DNA from 2 places in the Enterobacter cloacae subsp. cloacae ATCC 13047 genome. Region 1 is predicted to be linked to the other one. Evidence: predicted binding sites of a transcription regulator. Region 1 holds the regulator's gene; the other holds the start of a gene.
What was found. Region 1 encodes PhoB, which activates phosphate uptake and scavenging genes when phosphate is short. Its sites were predicted from a motif close to CTGTCATAAAACTGNCNNAT; they were not measured.
Positions count from the first base shown of each region.

Region 1 (5,233 bases):
TTTGTTGCCGTTGATTAATGGGCGTTCGATGCGACCTGACGCCCTGCAGCACGGTCCCAGATAATGGCCAGAACCAGTGCAACAACGGTAGGCATCAGCCAGGCCAGACCTTGCTCAGACAGCGGCAGACGCTGTGTCCAGGCTGGCAGGATGTGAGCAAACGCTGATGCTTTAATCCCGTCAAGGATACCAAAAATCAGGCTGATAAACATGGCTGGCGCAATAATTCGCGAGGAGTTGTTCCACCACGGGCGCGTAAAGCTCAACACCACCAGCACGATACACGGCGGATAGATGGCCGTCAGCACCGGAATGGAGACCTGAATCAGGTGGCTCAGACCGAGGTTAGACACCGCCATGGAGAAGATGCCGAGGATGAATACCAGCGTGCGGTAAGAGAGCGGCAGATACTGCGCAAAGAACTCCGCACAGGCACAGGTCAGGCCAACCGCCGTCACCAGACAGGCCAGGAAGATCAGGGCCGCCAGCAGCATGCTGCCCGCACCGCCAAAGGTGTGCTGAACGTAAGCGTGCAGAATTGCCGCACCATTCGCGTTCTGATCGACCAGCGTGGCGCTATCGGAACCCAGGCGGAACAGCGCCAGATAGAGCAGCGTCAGGCCCACACCGGCCATCAGACCAGCCCAGATGGTATAGCGGGTCAGCAGACGCGCTTCGGTCACACCACGAGAACGGGCAGCGTTCACGATAACGATACCAAACACCATCGCGCCCAGCGTATCCATGGTCAGATAGCCGTTCACAAATCCGTTAGAGAAGGCCGCGTTTTGGTAGGCATCCATCGCGCTGCTGATAGGACCCGCAGGCCAGATAATGGCCGCAACCGCCAGCACGATCAGCGCGATAATTTTAAGTGGAGCCAGGAAGTTACCCACGGTATCCAGCAGTTTGCCCGGATAGAGGGAGACCAGAATCACAATAGCGAAGTAAACCAGACTGTAGATAAACAGCGGCATCGCACCGTCACCGGTCAGTGGCGCAATCCCCACTTCGAAGGAGACTGTCGCGGTACGCGGGGTCGCAAACAGCGGGCCAACGGCCAGATAACACACCGTTGCCAGCAGAACGCCAGCCACTTTACCAATTGGGGTGCTGAGGCTATCAACGCCGCCGCCAACTTTCGCCAGCGCAACCACGGTCAACACCGGCAGGCCCACGGCAGTGATCAGGAAACCAAATGCTGCTGTCCAGACGTGTTCACCCGCCTGTAAGCCAACCATTGGGGGAAAAATGATGTTGCCTGCGCCAACGAACAGCGCAAATGTCATAAAGCCCAGCGCGATGATGTCACGCGATTTTAAGTGATGGGTCATAAAACCTTACTGCCTGTGGATGTGGTGTTGAATATATTGAGATTTTCGCCATCCCAATGGGACGATACAGCGGAAATTTTGCTCAATTTCAGCGGGATATGCTCCCGTCCTGGCGTGGAGAAGAATAGTTTTTCGATTTACCACGCAAATACAGTCGGTCTGACAGTATCTGGGGGGCAATTTAAACGCTTATAACGTTTAAAGGCAAGGAGGGATCGTAAAACCAGAACAATATGCCAGCATGAAAATACCAACCAGAATAATTCGCTAATATCATGAAAAAGCCATGGCTAATCATGCGAACAAAAAAGCACCAGCCGTATAAAATTCATTCGCGTTTCGCTTTACTGCAAAGCAAACGGGCCAGCAATAGCTGGCCCGTGGAAAGGTAAAATGACACACCCGCCGTCAGGCGATCTTTTTGGCAATTAATCGTTCCGGTATAACGAAACTGAAACGGGTTCCTTTGCCCAGCGTGCTTTGAATATCGAGGCGGCTTTCATGGTGATTCACCGCGTGCTTCACAATGGCCAGCCCCAGCCCACTTCCCCCCGTTTGCCGGGAACGGGCTTTATCTACCCGGTAAAACCGCTCGGTCAGACGTGGAAGATGCTCAGGCGCAATGCCCGGCCCGTTATCCTCGACGCTAAACTCGGCCCCCGTTGGTGTCTGCTGCCAGCGCACCATAATATCCGTTCCTTCTGGGGTATGATTAACCGCGTTATAGACCAGGTTAGAGATAGCACTCCGCAGTTCATCCTCGCTCCCGAGCACCTTCAGACTGTTATCGACGTCAAAGGTCAGATGATGTTTTTTATGGCTTAAGGTTTGCGCTTCGCGCTTCACTACCCGCAGCATCATCGGTACGTCGATAGTGTCATTTAAGGCAAGCGTCGGAGCCGCCTCAATCTTCGACAGCGTCAGCAGCTGTTTCACCAGCCCTTCCATACGGTGCGTCTGCTCGCGCATGGTATGCAGCGCCTTCTCACGCGGCGCACCTTCAAGCGTCTGCTCCTGCATCATCTCCAGATAGCCCTGCAGCACCGTCAGCGGCGTGCGCAGCTCGTGGCTCACGTTGGCGAAGAAGTTGCGTCGTGCCCCTTCCAGCTGGTGCATCTGGGTGACGTCACGCGCTACCATCAGCCATTGCCGATCGCTGTAGGGCATCACACGTATTTCAAGATGACGGCCATTGTTGAGCTTCAGATTGTGCGGACGCGTGAAATCACGTTTTTTCAGATACTGCGTGAACTCCGGATAACGCAGAAGGTTGAGGATGTTCTGGCCATTATCGTCCGGCCAGCGCAGGCCCAGCAGCTGTTGGGCGAGACCGTTACACCAGAAGATTGTCCCCTCTTCCGTGGTCAGAATCACCGCATCCGGCAGCGATTCCGCACCGCTGCGAAAGCGTTTAATCAGGCTTCCCAGCTCGCGACGGCGCTTTTTATTACGCATCTGCATCTGGTGCAGGCCGTAAAGCAGCGGCTCCCAGCTCCCGCTTCCTGGGGGAGGCGTCATACTTCTGTCAACCCACAACCACCAGGAGAGGCGCAGTAAGTTCCAGAAATGCCAGATCAGCAGCCCGGTCACAGACGCCAGCAGAAACCACGGCAGGTATCCAAGAAAGGCCCCCAAAATGAAGGCCGGAATACAACATAAGATCAGTTCAAAGACGAGCCTTTTCCATGACAGACGTTCCAGCACGCGTCACACTCCTGTCATTGTTCAGAAACGGGTAGAAAAACGATAACCCGTGCCGCGGACCGTCTGTACCATGCGATCGTGGCCGCTCAGTTCCAGCGCTTTACGCAGGCGGCGGATATGTACGTCAACCGTCCGGTCTTCGACATACACGTTAGTTCCCCAGACGTTATTCAGCAACTGTTCGCGGCTGTAAACACGCTCCGGGTGAGTCATAAAGAAATGCAGGAGTTTGAATTCGGTAGGCCCCATGTCGAGGGGATTTTCGCCCGTCATAACACGGTGCGAGGTGGGATCAAGGCTCAGGCCCTGCATCTCAATGACCTCTTCCACCGCCATCGGTGAAATACGGCGCATCACAGCTTTAATACGGGCAACCAGCTCTTTCGGTGAGAAGGGTTTGGTAATGTAATCATCCGCGCCGGTCTCAAGGCCGCGCACGCGATCTTCCTCTTCACCGCGCGCGGTAAGCATGACAACGGGGATATCGCGGGTCATCGCTTCACGCTTGAGGTGTTTGATAAACTGCAGTCCGGAGCCGCCAGGCAACATCCAGTCAAGCAGGATCAGATCGGGCCAGGGTTCATTCAGCTGGTTCACCGCGCTGTCATAATCTTCCGCTTCAACCGGCTGGAAGCCATTTTGTTCGAGCACGAAGCACACCATTTCACGAATTGGAGCTTCATCTTCTACGACCAGAATACGTCTCGCCATACTTTGCCCTGTCTTATCTTATTTAAGTTACAAGTTTGTAATGCGGCGTCATTATGCGTCAGATTTATGACAGATTTATGAAAAACAGTACCACGTAAAATGGCAAACTGTTGTTTTATTACAGCGGTTATTTTCCAGCTTCTGAAAGTTTATAATCCCCATTCCCTTTTTTTGCCACGGATTCGCTATGCGCATATTACACACCTCGGACTGGCATCTGGGTCAAAACTTTTACAGCAAAAGCCGGGCAGCGGAGCATGAAGCGTTCCTGAACTGGCTGCTGGACACGGCCCGATCGCACGAGGTGGACGCGATTATTGTTGCGGGTGACATTTTCGATACCGGTTCGCCGCCAAGCTATGCGCGTGAGCTCTACAACCGCTTCGTGGTAAATCTGCAACAAACCGGCTGTCATCTGGTGATTGTCGCCGGTAACCACGACTCCGTCGCAACGCTGAATGAATCCCGCGATATCCTGGCCTTCCTTAACACGACCGTGGTAGCCAGCGCCGGTCATGCTCCGCAGATCCTGAAAAAACGTGACGGTACACCGGGAGCGGTGCTGTGTCCGGTGCCCTTCCTGCGCCCACGCGATATCGTGCAAAGCCAGGCGGGGATGTCCGGCGGGGAAAAGCAGCAGCATCTGTTGCAGAGCATCACGGACTATTATCACCAGCAACATACGGATGCCTGCGCCCTGCGCGGCGAACAGGCCATTCCGGTGATTGCCACCGGGCATCTTACTACCGTCGGCGCCAGTAAAAGTGACGCGGTGCGTGACATCTATATTGGTACGCTGGACGCCTTCCCGGCGCAAAATTTCCCGCCAGCGGATTATATCGCGCTCGGGCATATTCACCGGGCGCAGGTCATCGGCGGCTGCGAGCACATTCGCTACTGCGGCTCGCCCATTGCGCTCAGTTTTGATGAGACCGGCAAAGCCAAATGTGTGCACCTGGTGAGTTTTAATGAGGGCAAACTCAGTGCCGTGGAGTCGCTGGAGGTCCCCGTCACCCAACCGCTGGCGGTGCTGAAGGGCGATCTGGCGGCGATTACCGCTCAGCTGGAGCAGTGGCGCGGTGTCGAGCAAAATCCGCCCATCTGGCTGGATATTGAAATCACGACCGACGGCTACCTGCATGATATGCAGCGTAAAATTCAGGCATTGACGGAAGATCTGCCCGTCGAGGTCTTACTGGTTCGCCGCAGCCGCGAACAGCGCGAGAAAATTCTGCTGGGTGCACAGCGTGAAACGCTCAGCGAACTGAGGGTGGAAGAGGTATTTGAACGCCGACTGTCGCAGGAAGAGATTGACGACACCACGCGCGCAAGGCTTAACGAGCTGTTCCTTCATACCCTGCACGCGCTCAGCGATGAGGAAGAAAACGCATGAAAATTCTGAGCCTGCGTCTGAAAAACCTCAACTCCCTTAAGGGCGAGTGGAAAATTGACTTTACCGCCGAGCCGTTTGCCAGCAACGGGCT
Region 1 covers NC_014121.1:1,186,866-1,192,098, reverse strand. The annotation lists gene brnQ (branched-chain amino acid transporter carrier protein BrnQ) at 15-1,334, opposite strand; gene phoR (phosphate regulon sensor histidine kinase PhoR) at 1,743-3,038, opposite strand; gene phoB (phosphate response regulator transcription factor PhoB) at 3,060-3,749, opposite strand; gene sbcD (exonuclease subunit SbcD) at 3,937-5,142, shown strand; gene sbcC (exonuclease subunit SbcC) at 5,139-5,233, shown strand, end outside.

Region 2 (5,233 bases), 1.8 Mb from region 1:
CGGCCCCGGCGGCAACAGCCGCTACTGGCGCGACGCCGGAAGCCACGTCACCGCACTCGATCTCTCTGAGCAGATGCTGGACGAGGCGCGACAGCAACAGGCGGCTGACCGCTATCTGACTGGCGATATTGAGTCGCTTCCGCTGCCGGATGCGCAGTTCGATCTGGTGTGGAGTCACCTGGCGGTACAGTGGTGCAGTAGCCTTTCGCAGGCGTTAAACGAGCTGTATCGCGTGGCGCGTCCGGGCGGAAAGGTGGCCTTTACCACCCTGCTGGAAAGCTCGCTGCCCGAGCTGAATCAGGCATGGAAAGCGGTAGACGAACAGCCGCACGCCAACCGCTTTTTAGCGTATGACCAGGTGACGGACGCGCTGACGGGCTGGCGCTTTCGCAGCCAGGTGCAGACCATCACGCTGAACTTTAGCGATGCGTTCAGCGCCATGCGCTCGCTGAAGGGCATTGGCGCTACGCATCTGCATGCCGGGCGCGAGAGAAAACCGCTCACGCGCGGGCAGTTGCAGCGCCTGGAGCTGGCCTGGCCGCAGCGGCGGGGCACTTTCCCGCTCTCTTATCAACTCTTTCATGGGATTATCGAACGTGACTGAACGTTATTTTGTCACTGGAACGGATACCGAAGTGGGTAAAACGGTGGTCAGTTCCGCACTGTTGCAGGCGGCTCGTCTGCAGGGCAAAACCACCGCCGGGTACAAGCCCGTCGCCTCCGGAAGTGAGATGACGGCACAGGGGTTACGCAACACCGACGCGCTGGCGCTGCAGCGTAACAGCACGCTGCCGCTGGACTATGCGGCGGTGAATCCTTATACCTTTGCCGAGCCGACGTCGCCGCACATTATCAGCGCCGACGAAGGCCGCCCCATCGCATTTTCCGTGCTCTCGGACGGCCTGCGCGCACTGGAACGCCAGGCTGACTGGGTACTGGTGGAAGGCGCAGGGGGCTGGTTTACGCCGCTGTCGGACGAACTGACGTTTGCGGACTGGGTCCAGCGCGAGCAGCTTCCGGTGATCCTCGTGGTCGGGGTGAAGCTCGGCTGTATCAACCACGCCATGTTAACGGCACAGGCCGTTCAGCAGGCCGGGCTGCGTCTGGCGGGCTGGATAGCCAACGACGTGGTCGCACCCGGTAAGCGTCACCAGGAGTATCTGGCCACGCTCAGGCGAGTGCTTCCCGCGCCGTTCCTTGGGGAGATCCCATGGCTTGCGGACGGTGCTGAGCACGCCGACACCGGACATTACCTCGACCTCAGTGCCTTGCTTCCCGCGACATCCAGTGGGCAATAAGCTCGTCATCCAGCTCGGTAACGTGGCCCTGGGCCACGTTACGCCCGCGATACAGCATACAGAAGCGATCCACTACCCGGCGGATAAACGACAGCTGCTGCTCGGCTAGTAACACCGTCATCCCCAGCTCACGATTAAGCCTCGCCAGCAGATGGCCCAGCTTCTGAGCAAAGCTGTACCCTGCGCCCTGCAGCGGCTCATCCAGAATCAATACCCGCGGTCGGTTGACCAGCGCGTTAGCCAGCGCCAGCTGATACTGATCGTCCGGGGAGAGCCCGTTCGCCCGAATCTGTCGCAGCGCCCATAGCTGCGGGAACAGGTCATAGACATCGCTTTTTGCACGCGTGTCCGTTGCCCCTGTCGCCCGCATGGCGATGTGCAAGTTTTCCTCAATAGTCAGTTGCGAAAAAATCCGTCGGTCCTGTGGCACGTAGCCAATCCCCGGCAGCGCGCGTTGATCCGGTGCCTGACGCAGTAAATCACAGGGCGGGGCACCGGCTTCGTGCCAGACGATGGTTCCGCTCTGCACCGGTAACGCGCCGGTGATGCAGTTGATGAGGGTGGTTTTTCCCATGCCGGGCAGGCCAATCACCCCTGTGCATAAGCCCTGCGGTAAATCCAAATCGACATTCCATAGCGTATGTTGGTTTCCGTAAAACTGATTGACTGCACGCAGACTCAACATCTTTCTCTCCTTAAAAATGTATGTGGGTGAGGCTCGTTAATGAATCTGCAAATCTCCTGCCAGAACCGTTGAACTGATTAAAAAAGAGGCTTTTTTAGGATAATGCCGTCGCAAAACGACCGATCGATAAGCGGATTGCACTGTCTCAGTGCCAGAACTGTTAGCGGTGGTGCAGGGACTGAAATGGCTGAATTGTGAGCAAGATCTCATTGATTGGTTATGAATAACGCAACGGTTGATTGGCAAAAATTAGCGATAAAAATTTTTTGTCACCGCCTCGTGGGAAAAACCGGGAATTTGCTGAGCGGCAGTCTGTATGGGCTGGACGCAGTTATCCACTATTCCTGTGGATAACCATGTGCATTAGAGTTAGAAAACACGCGATAAGCGAGAGAAGACGCGGGTTACGCCCAAATTGACGCGAAACGCGGCTCTGGAAAATATCCTTTAAGATTTAACTGGTTAGATAAAATCAATTGCCGTCATAAAAGTGTCACCGGTTACCATAAAACTACCATTACCTGGCTTGACAAATGTTAAAAATGAAAATGTTCTGGGGATAACCGGGTAGGGCTGGTGTTTTATGTCGTCTCAGTCGAAATTTTGACCGGGAATACGCTAATCCTTCGGGTGCTATGCTAAATATCGTGACACGCTACTGGTTTTACATCCAGTGTTTTTTACTGGCATTCCTGGCCACAACGAGTAAAATTACTCACCTGCCGCTTTTTACATCACCAGGTTGTCGCCCATGAGTAAACCGTTCAAACTGAATTCTGCTTTCCGTCCTTCTGGCGACCAGCCTGAGGCGATCCGTCGTCTTGAAGAGGGGCTGGAAGATGGGCTGGCACACCAGACGCTGCTGGGGGTGACCGGTTCGGGTAAAACCTTCACCATCGCCAACGTCATTGCGGATCTGCAACGCCCCACCATGGTGCTGGCGCCCAACAAAACGCTGGCGGCGCAGCTGTATGGCGAGATGAAAGAGTTCTTCCCGGAGAATGCCGTGGAGTATTTCGTCTCGTATTACGATTACTACCAGCCAGAAGCCTATGTGCCGAGCTCTGACACTTTCATCGAGAAAGATGCCTCGGTGAACGAACACATTGAGCAGATGCGTCTCTCGGCGACGAAGGCGCTGCTGGAGCGTCGTGATGTGGTGGTGGTCGCATCGGTGTCTGCCATCTACGGTCTGGGCGACCCGGATCTCTACCTCAAGATGATGCTGCACCTGACGCAGGGGATGATCATCGATCAGCGCGCGATTTTGCGCCGACTGGCGGAGCTGCAGTACACCCGTAACGACCAGGCGTTCCAGCGCGGTACGTTCCGCGTGCGCGGCGAGGTTATCGACATCTTCCCGGCGGAATCGGACGACATTGCCCTGCGCGTTGAGCTGTTTGACGAAGAGGTGGAACGCCTGTCGCTGTTCGACCCGCTCACCGGCCACGTCGAGTCCGTTATTCAGCGTTACACCATCTACCCGAAAACGCACTACGTAACGCCACGCGAGCGTATTGTGCAGGCGATGGAAGAGATCAAAGAGGAGCTGGCGGAACGCCGTAAGGTGCTGCTGGCGAACAATAAACTGCTGGAAGAGCAACGCCTGAGCCAGCGTACCCAGTTCGATCTGGAGATGATGAACGAGCTGGGCTACTGCTCCGGCATCGAAAACTACTCCCGTTTCCTCTCCGGTCGTGGGCCGGGCGAGCCGCCGCCGACGTTGTTTGACTACCTTCCGGCGGACGGGTTACTGGTGATCGACGAATCCCACGTCACGATCCCGCAGATCGGCGGGATGTATCGCGGTGACCGCGCGCGTAAAGAGACGCTGGTTGAGTACGGCTTCCGTCTGCCGTCGGCGCTGGACAACCGTCCGATGAAGTTTGAAGAGTTTGAAGCGCTGGCACCGCAAACCATTTACGTTTCGGCGACGCCGGGCAACTACGAGCTGGAGAAATCGGGCGATGAGGTGGTTGACCAGGTGGTTCGTCCGACAGGGCTGCTGGATCCGGTGATCGAAGTCCGTCCGGTTGCGACGCAGGTGGACGATCTGCTCTCCGAGATCCGCGCCCGTTCGGCAATCAACGAGCGCGTGCTGGTCACCACGTTGACCAAACGTATGGCGGAAGACCTGACCGAATATCTGGAAGAACACGGCGAGAAGGTGCGTTATCTGCACTCGGATATCGATACCGTGGAGCGTATGGAAATTATCCGCGACCTGCGTCTGGGCGAGTTTGACGTGCTGGTGGGGATCAACCTGTTGCGAGAGGGTCTGGATATGCCGGAAGTCTCGCTGGTGGCAATCCTCGATGCTGACAAAGAGGGCTTCCTGCGTTCAGAGCGCTCGCTGATCCAGACCATTGGCCGCGCCGCGCGTAACGTCAACGGTAAAGCGATTCTCTACGGCGATAAAATCACCCCGTCGATGGCGAAAGCGATTGGCGAAACGGAACGCCGTCGCGAGAAACAGCAGCGCTACAACGAAGAGCATGGCATTACGCCGCAGGGTCTGAACAAGAAGGTGGTGGATATTCTGGCGCTGGGTCAGAACATCGCGAAGACCAAAGCGAAAGGACGCGGCAAGGCGCGTTCCGTGGTGGAGGAAGATACCGTCGCGCTGACGCCGAAAGCGCTGCAGCAGAAAATCCACGAGCTGGAAGCGCAGATGATGCAGCACGCCCAGAACCTGGAGTTCGAAGAGGCAGCGCAAATTCGCGACCAGCTGCATCAGCTGCGGGATCTTTTCATCGCCGCATCTTAAAAGCAGCGTGTTTTCGCCCTCTCCCTGTGGGAGAGGGCCAGGGTGAGGGCATCAGGCCGCACAAAACGAGCCTAACCCAACTCCTGAATCGCCTTCTCCAGCGCGTCACGCAACAAGTGACGGTCATGACGGTATTTGATATCGCTGGCCTCCAGCGGCTCCTGCACCACCACGCGATCGCCAATGCCCGTTACATCCACTTTCGGCCCGACCACAACACCGTCGATGATTTTTTTACCGACGTACTGCTCCATCAGCTCCAGTTTATCCGCCAGCGACAGGCTGGCCGCTGCCGGACTCAATTCGCGGCCTAAATTACCGATGTACACCATCGGGGCGGGCGTTCTGCGCAGGGCCTGCGCCAGCTCTTTCACCAGTAAAATCGGCATCAGGCTGGTGTAAAAACTGCCCGGGCCAATCAGGATCAAATCCGCCTCGGCGATGGCCTCAACCGCTTCGCGCGTGGCGGGAACGGCCGGGTAA
Region 2 covers NC_014121.1:3,000,447-3,005,679, reverse strand. The annotation lists gene bioC (malonyl-ACP O-methyltransferase BioC) at 1-604, shown strand, start outside; gene bioD (dethiobiotin synthase) at 597-1,298, shown strand; gene ECL_RS14495 (ABC transporter ATP-binding protein) at 1,261-1,983, opposite strand; gene uvrB (excinuclease ABC subunit UvrB) at 2,735-4,750, shown strand; gene yvcK (uridine diphosphate-N-acetylglucosamine-binding protein YvcK) at 4,822-5,233, opposite strand, start outside.
Region 2: uvrB (excinuclease ABC subunit UvrB) is a predicted target of PhoB. The motif match lies at 2,463-2,482, and genes of this name have one in related genera.